One region of the Microbacterium sp. PRC9 genome, then DNA from elsewhere that is predicted to be linked to it. Evidence: predicted binding sites of a transcription regulator. Region 1 holds the regulator's gene; each other region holds the start of a gene.
What was found. Region 1 encodes LexA, which represses DNA repair genes until DNA is damaged. Its sites were predicted from a motif close to TCGAACANNTGTTCGA; they were not measured.
Positions count from the first base shown of each region.

Region 2: the regulator LexA is predicted to act here: its motif matches at 1,088-1,103, upstream of Q9R33_RS08985 (DUF222 domain-containing protein).
Region 3: the regulator LexA is predicted to act here: its motif matches at 1,051-1,066, upstream of Q9R33_RS14380 (DUF222 domain-containing protein).

Region 1 covers NZ_JAUZUR010000007.1:268,214-270,479, forward strand. The annotation lists gene Q9R33_RS17110 (hypothetical protein) at 1-537, opposite strand, end outside; gene lexA (transcriptional repressor LexA) at 653-1,333, opposite strand; gene Q9R33_RS17120 (LysM peptidoglycan-binding domain-containing protein) at 1,597-2,007, shown strand; gene Q9R33_RS17125 (histidinol-phosphate transaminase) at 2,075-2,266, shown strand, end outside.
Region 2 covers NZ_JAUZUR010000003.1:473,731-475,996, forward strand. The annotation lists gene Q9R33_RS08985 (DUF222 domain-containing protein) at 1-969, opposite strand, end outside; gene Q9R33_RS08990 (MATE family efflux transporter) at 1,333-2,266, shown strand, end outside.
Region 3 covers NZ_JAUZUR010000006.1:119,618-121,883, reverse strand. The annotation lists gene Q9R33_RS14390 (hypothetical protein) at 1-159, shown strand, start outside; gene Q9R33_RS14385 (hypothetical protein) at 203-640, shown strand; gene Q9R33_RS14380 (DUF222 domain-containing protein) at 1,077-2,266, shown strand, end outside.

The DNA.
Region 1 (2,266 bases):
CAGCGACTTGTGGCTGGCCCGCAGCGCCGTCTCCCACACATCGGCGAACGCGTCGGACTGCACCAGACGCGTCACGGTCGTGTCGACGAGGTTCTGCAGACCTTGGGTGGCCGGTGCCCGCAGCAGATCGAGCGCGGCGAGAGCCCGCGGCGGCAGATCGAGCTGCTGGATGCCGTCGAACAGGTCGTTCGTCAGGCCCTCGAGGTCGAGCGAGTCCTCGATCGCCGTGGTGACCTGGTCGGCCACGAGCGCCTGCACCTGCGGATCCTCGGCGAGCGGGGCGAAGGTCTCCACGAACCGGGTCTCGTCGACCAGTTCGACCCGCGCCCATGCCGCGACGATCGAGACGGGCACCAAGATCGTCGCGATGACGATGCACAAAGCAGACAGGAACGCCCGCCAGCGGTTGCCGTGCGCCTTCTCGGAAGGAGGTGCCGGCGGCGGCGATCCGGCGCGCAGTCGGGCGTTCTCGGCCTCGAGGGCGTCGAGGCGGGCGCGAAGCGCGGTGGTGTCGTCCGCGGCGGTGACGTCGGTCATTCCCCCCTTATAGCGCTTGGCCGTGATCCACCGCCACCCGGCGCACCAGTTGGTGTCGAACTGTGCGTGAACGAAATGTCGACGAGATCGGCGTGGCCGCGCTCGAACAGGGGATTCAGACCGCGCGCAGCACCGCGACGACCTTGCCCAGCACCGTGGCGTCGTCGCCCAGGATCGGCTCGAACGCGGAGTTGCGGGGGAGGAGCCAGGTGTGGCCGTCGCGCTGACGGAACGTCTTCACGGTCGCCTCGCCGTCGAGCATCGCGGCGACGATGTCACCGTTGTCGGCGGTGGCCTGCGATCGCACCACGACCCAGTCGCCGTCGCAGATGGCGGCGTCGATCATCGACTCGCCGGACACCTTGAGCATGAACAGGTCGCCCTTGCCGACGAGCTGGCGCGGGAGCGGGAAGATCTCCTCCACCTGCTGCTCGGCCGTGATGGGGACGCCCGCGGCGATGCGGCCGACCAGCGGAACCAGTGCCGCGTCGCCGACCGATGGCGCGGCGTCCGCGGGGCTCTCGGTGGCGGTGCCGGGCAGGTCGATGAGGACCTCCATGGCGCGGGTCTTCCCGGCGTCGCGCCGCAGGTAGCCGCTGAGCTCGAGCTGGTTGAGCTGGTGCGTCACGCTCGACAGCGACTTGAGCCCGACGGCATCGCCGATCTCGCGCATGCTGGGCGGGTAGCCGTGACGGGCGATCGAGCGCTGGATCACTTCGAGGATCGCGAGCTGCTTGTCGCTCAGGCTCTTGCGCCGGCGGGTCTGGGGCTTCTCTCGCCCGGCCGCGTCGCTCATCTTCCGGCTCCGTCCTGCGCTCGGCCGCCGAGCGCTGTTTCTTCGAATGTCGGAGGCCCGTGGTGGGGTTCTCGTATCGAAACCGTATCCGGATCGCATGCGTTGAGGTGGCAACCTCGCCGCGTGTCGCGTTCGAGAGATCGACGTCGGAATCCGGTATTGACATCCTACAGACTCGAAGATAGCTTCGGAAGAGAGGTTCGCATTCCCCGCTCCCCGCCGAGTGGAGAATGCGAATCTCTCCCCATCAGGAGGAGATGAGCATGACCGCGATCGACTTCACGACGTCCGTCCCGTCGCCGGCCCGCGCCGCCGGCGCCGCAGCCCAGCGCGCCACGCGCGCCGTGGCCCAGCGATCCACGCGTCTGCGGTTGACAGTGCGCGGTCGCCGCGTGCTCGCCGTCCTCGCCGCTCTTCCGGCCGTGATCGCCCTGAGCGTCGCGGTGCTCGGCGGCGGCGCGGCGCTCGCCTCGCGCGACGCGGGCGCTCCTGCCGGTTCGTTCACCACCGTGACCGTCGCGCTCGGCGAATCGCTGTGGACGATCGCGGAGGAGGTCGCCCCCGACCTCGACCCGCGCGACGTGGTCGACGAGCTCGTGCGGCTGAACGCCCTCGACACCGTCCTCGTCCAGGCGGGCCAGCGCCTCGCGATCCCCGCAGCGTACGATCGCTGATCGCACGGCGCGTCGCGCGGCGTCACGCGGCGAGAGCGCCCCGATGGGCGGGCCTACCATGGGATGGGTGAGTGCACGTCTCGAAGATCTCCCCCTACGCGCCGATCTCCGGGGGCAGAAGCCCTACGGCGCCCCGCAGGCGCCCCTTCCGGTCGCCCTGAACGTCAACGAGAACACGCATCCGGTTCCGGGCGAGGTCGCCGACGACATCCTGGACTCGATCGCACTCGCACTGCGCGACGTCAACCGCTATCCCGAC
Region 2 (2,266 bases), on a different contig from region 1:
GCCGGCGGCGAGGATCCGGGCGGTGTCGGGGTCGATCGGGCCGTAGCCGGCGAGCAGGGCGGGCTCGGTGGATGCGCCGGTCATGGTGAGCACCGGGATGGTGACCTGGACGGTGGCGCGGATCGCGCGGAGGCCGGTGCCGGCGACGCAGTCCTCAGGTCCGGCGGTGAGCAGGGTGTCGGTGAAGATGTCGACGCGGAGCTGGTCCATCGTGCGCTCGTCGATCTCGACGTGATCGTCGAGGCTTTCGCCGTCGCCGTCGCCGTCGCCGTCGCCGTCGCCGTCGCCGTCACTCTCGCCGTTGCCCCGTGCGGTGATGACCGAGCGGGCCTGCTGCGTGAGGCGGTCCTCGATGCCGTGCGCCAGCGTCGCCGGCATGATCGCCGTCAGCGCGGCCATCTCGTCGGGCAGATCGACCACTTCGATGCGACGCCCGGCGGCTGCTTCTTTGTGGCGCTCCTCGAGGGTTCGCTCCAAGAAGCGTTCGGCGATCACCCGCAGCACCGCGGCCAGGCGTCCCGGTGTCAGGTTCGCGGCGCGCTCGAGCGCCAGGCCGACGAACTCGGCTCGCGCGGTGTCGTCGACGATCGAGGCGCCGGCGTCGTGGATCACCGAGAGGTGCGGCCTGGAGATCTCCCCGCGCTCGAGCGCCTCCACGCCCCCGGCGAAACGCTCACACAGATCGGCGGCCTCCGACAGCAGCCGGTTCACGGTCCATTCCGACACCCGGGTCGACGTCGCCAGATCGGCGACCAGCGCACGCCGGTCCAGCTCCGCCCGCCGCGCGCGCTCCGGGGTCGCATCGGCCGGCCCGGCGACCGCGGCCGCAGCATCCGCCAGCACCCGGATCTCTGCCGCATCGTCCATCGATCGACGCTTCCGCCCCGCCTCGAACGCATCGACCAGCCGCACGACCCGGAAGAACTCGGGCGCGACGCCGTCAGCACCGGGGTCGGAATTCGCAGACATGAGGCTCGCAGTCAGGGAGGAGTGGGCCGAGATTCCCGCGCGTCACGCGCATATGCCTCAACACCTGCCCGCGGCCGAACCGCTCCCCCCAAACGCCCTGAACGGGCCCACCCGATCTTCGAATCTCTGATCTATATCGTAGCCAATCTCACCACGAGAAGGAAGTTCAAATACGAACAAAAATACGAGTCACCCAGGCGGGCTGCCCGGGTGGGGCGCGCGAGGTTTTGCGCAAGAGCCCGAGCTGAGGATGGCGCTTCCGAATCGATTCGATACACTGGCTGCTGCCACTCGGCACCTCTCCGTCGCCTGCGGGCGCGGCATCCGTCCCCCTCCTCGTCTTCTCGTTCAAGAGCCGCCCTCATGACCACCGCCCTGACGACGGGCCGCCCCTGGCGCGTCATCCTCCTGTTCTCCGTCCCGCTGCTGATCGGCAACGTGGTGCAGCAGCTGTACCACTTCGTCGACGCCGTCGTCGTGGGGCGCCAGCTCGGCGTCGACGCGCTGGCCGCGGTGGGCGCGACGGGCAGCATGCTGTTCCTGCTGCTCGGGTTCGCGTGGGGTCTCACATCGGGCTTCGCGATCCCGACGGCGCAGGCTTTCGGGGCGCGCGACTACGCCGCGGTGCGCCGTTCCGTCGCGTCGGGCACGATCCTCACCGGCATCTGCACGCTCCTGCTCACCGTCGGCGCACCGCTGCTGACGGCGCCCCTGCTCGAGCTGCTACAGACGCCCGCTGAACTCATGGACGACGCCATCGTCTTCGCCCAGATCAGCTTCCTCGGCGCCGGCGCGATGATGTTCTTCAACTACCTGTCGGCGATCATCCGGGCCATCGGCGACTCGCGCACGCCGCTCGTCTTCCTCACGCTCGCGTGCGTGCTCAACGTCGCGCTCGTCATCGTCATGGTCGGCCCGCTCGGCTGGGGCGTGGGCGGGGCGGCGCTCGCGACGGTGGTGTCGCAGGCGATCTCGGTGCTGCTCTGCCTCGAGTTCGTACGGCGACGGATGCCGGTGCTCCACGTCCGCCGCGGCGACTGGCGTGTCAGCAGGGCCGAGCTCGCGGAGCACCTCCGCCTCGGTCTGCCGATGGGCTTCCAGGCCTCGATCATCGCGATCGGAACCCTCTCGGTGCAGGTCGCGCTGAACGAGCTCGGCGCGGACGCGGTCGCCGCGTACACCGCGGCATCCCGGGTCGACGGCCTCGCCGTCGCCCTCCTGCAGTCGCTCGGCCTCGCCGTGTCGATGTTCGTCGCGCAGAACCACGGCGGCGGCCGGCCCGACCGCATCCGCCGCG
Region 3 (2,266 bases), on a different contig from region 1:
CCGCTCGCCGAGCCGATCCAGCTTCTCGCGCTGTTCTTCGCCGCGGTCTGCGGCGGGTGCACCGCGTTCGCGCGCTGGGTGGCCTTCCGTCTCCGTAGCCGGCGCGAGCGCGTGTCCGAACGGACGGGCGTGAGCGCAGGCGAAGTCGCAGGCTCATAACGATCTCCTCGCGCGAGGCCCGATCGGCCCGAGACTGGGCTCCATGCGACGCCTCGCCTCTTCGATCGTCGCGGCCGCACTGATTCTCGCGCTCACTGGCTGCACATCGTTTCCGATCCCGTTCGCGTGCCCCGCGATCGGCTACAGCAGCGCCGCATCGATCCAGCTGTCAGCACCCACAGCCGGGCTGAGCCTTGAGCTCTGCAGCGGGGAGGATTGCACACCGGGGCCCGTCGAGGAACCAGTCGAGGTCGGATCCACGGCGACACCTCTCGCAACCGGGATATTCGGCCTCGAAGGCGACAGCATCGCTGGGTGGACCGCAACACTGCTCGACTCCCCCGCGCTGATGGGATACCGCGTCTCTGACGCCGCCGGGGCGATCGTCCAGGAGAGCATCCTCGACCTCGACTGGGTACGCATCGACGGCACCGAACAGTGCGGCGGCAATCGGCACGCCGACGTCGTCATCGAGCTGTAGCTCCCGTGAGCACAGGTCGAATGCGGGGCCAGCGAGCTTCGCGTGGACGTCAGCGCATCAGCTCAAAGCGTCGCGCGAGGCCATGTCGCGCTTATCAAGGAAGGCCGCAACTTCGTCGGCGTTGAGCATGCTGTGTCGTGTGCACGCGCTGGATGCGGACGACACGGTAACTGTCAAGGGCGGCCGCCGACTCCACACGCTGGAAGCTCGCGACGCGGCGCCGAGCCTCCCGGCGGCCCGGTTCGACGGCGTCGACACGCGGTTCGGCCTGGAGGGCATATGAGCTTCTCCCCCGCCGAGAGGTTTTCGAGCGGCGGATCCACCGTAGCGGCGCGGTCGGCGTGAGGATCGCTGGAGGCGCGATCAGACGTCTTATCTTCGATCAACCTTCACGTCAGATCTATGCAGGATCGAAGATAAGTACTAAACTCGACTCATGGAAGCCTTCTCGCCGACCGTTGAACATGTGGGCCATGCGTTCGTGCTCAGGGAGTTGTTCGGGGACGCGGAGTCAGCGCAGTTCGAGATGAACCGGCGTGCGTCGCGGCAGAGCGAGCATCTCGCCGAGGTGCTCGACTTCGCGCGCGCACATCCTGAGCTGTACGTGAACGTGGACTTCGATCCGCGCCTCGCCGGAAGGTTTCCATCGCTCGGCGGCGATGCCACGCTGGCGGAGCGGTGCGCAGCTCTCGAGGCGTCTTCGCGGCTGCGGCTCACGGAGGGCGAAGTGCGGTCGTCGGCGGCCGTGGCGCAACGGGCGCTCGCGCAACTCCCCCGCGTTTGGCAGGCCGCGCGCGATGGGCTGATATCGATCGCGCACGTGAAGGCCGTACTCGCCCAGTTGCCGCTCATCGAGAGTGTCCCCGATGCGAGCGGCGGGTTCGATGAGCTGATGCGCGATATTGCCGTGTCGTCCACTGTCAGCGGCACCCGCCGGCAAGCTCGCCTGGTCGCCGACCGGCTGACGGCGTGCACCCGCACGCAGCGGCACGTAGCCGCCTTCGCTCGACGCACGGTGTACGTCGAGGACGTCGCCGACGGCATGTCGTGGGTATACGCGATGGTCACAACAGATCGTGCACACGCTTTCGACCGCGAACTCTCGCTGACGGCGAAGCAGATGCCTGCGGTCCAGCGCGACGGTCGCACGACAGGGCAGATCCGTGCGGATCTGTTCGCTGACATGTTGATCGGCGGCGACGTCACTCGAGTGAAGTCGAAGGTGCTCGTGACCGTTCCTCTCGACCGGCTCGTTCCCGCGGCGAGGGCGAGCGTGCGCCTCCCGGCGATCTCCACCGAGGTGGCGGGTCTGGATCTGAACAGTGACTGCCTGATCCCCGGAATCGGAGCGATCGACGATGCCACCGCCCGGCAGATGCTGCTCGACGCCGGCGCATTCACGAGGGTGATCACCGACCCGGTGACCGGCGTCATCCTCGACATGGACCGGCGAGCCCGCAAGGCCACCCGTGCGCAACGAGAGTGGCTGGCTCTGGTGCATGGCACGTGCGCACGCGACGGCTGCGACCGCCTCGCGATCGACGGAGACATCGATCACCACTGCGCCTATCACGGTCCTGATCGCGGCGAAACCGACATCGCGAACCTCGATCCGCTGTGCGACCC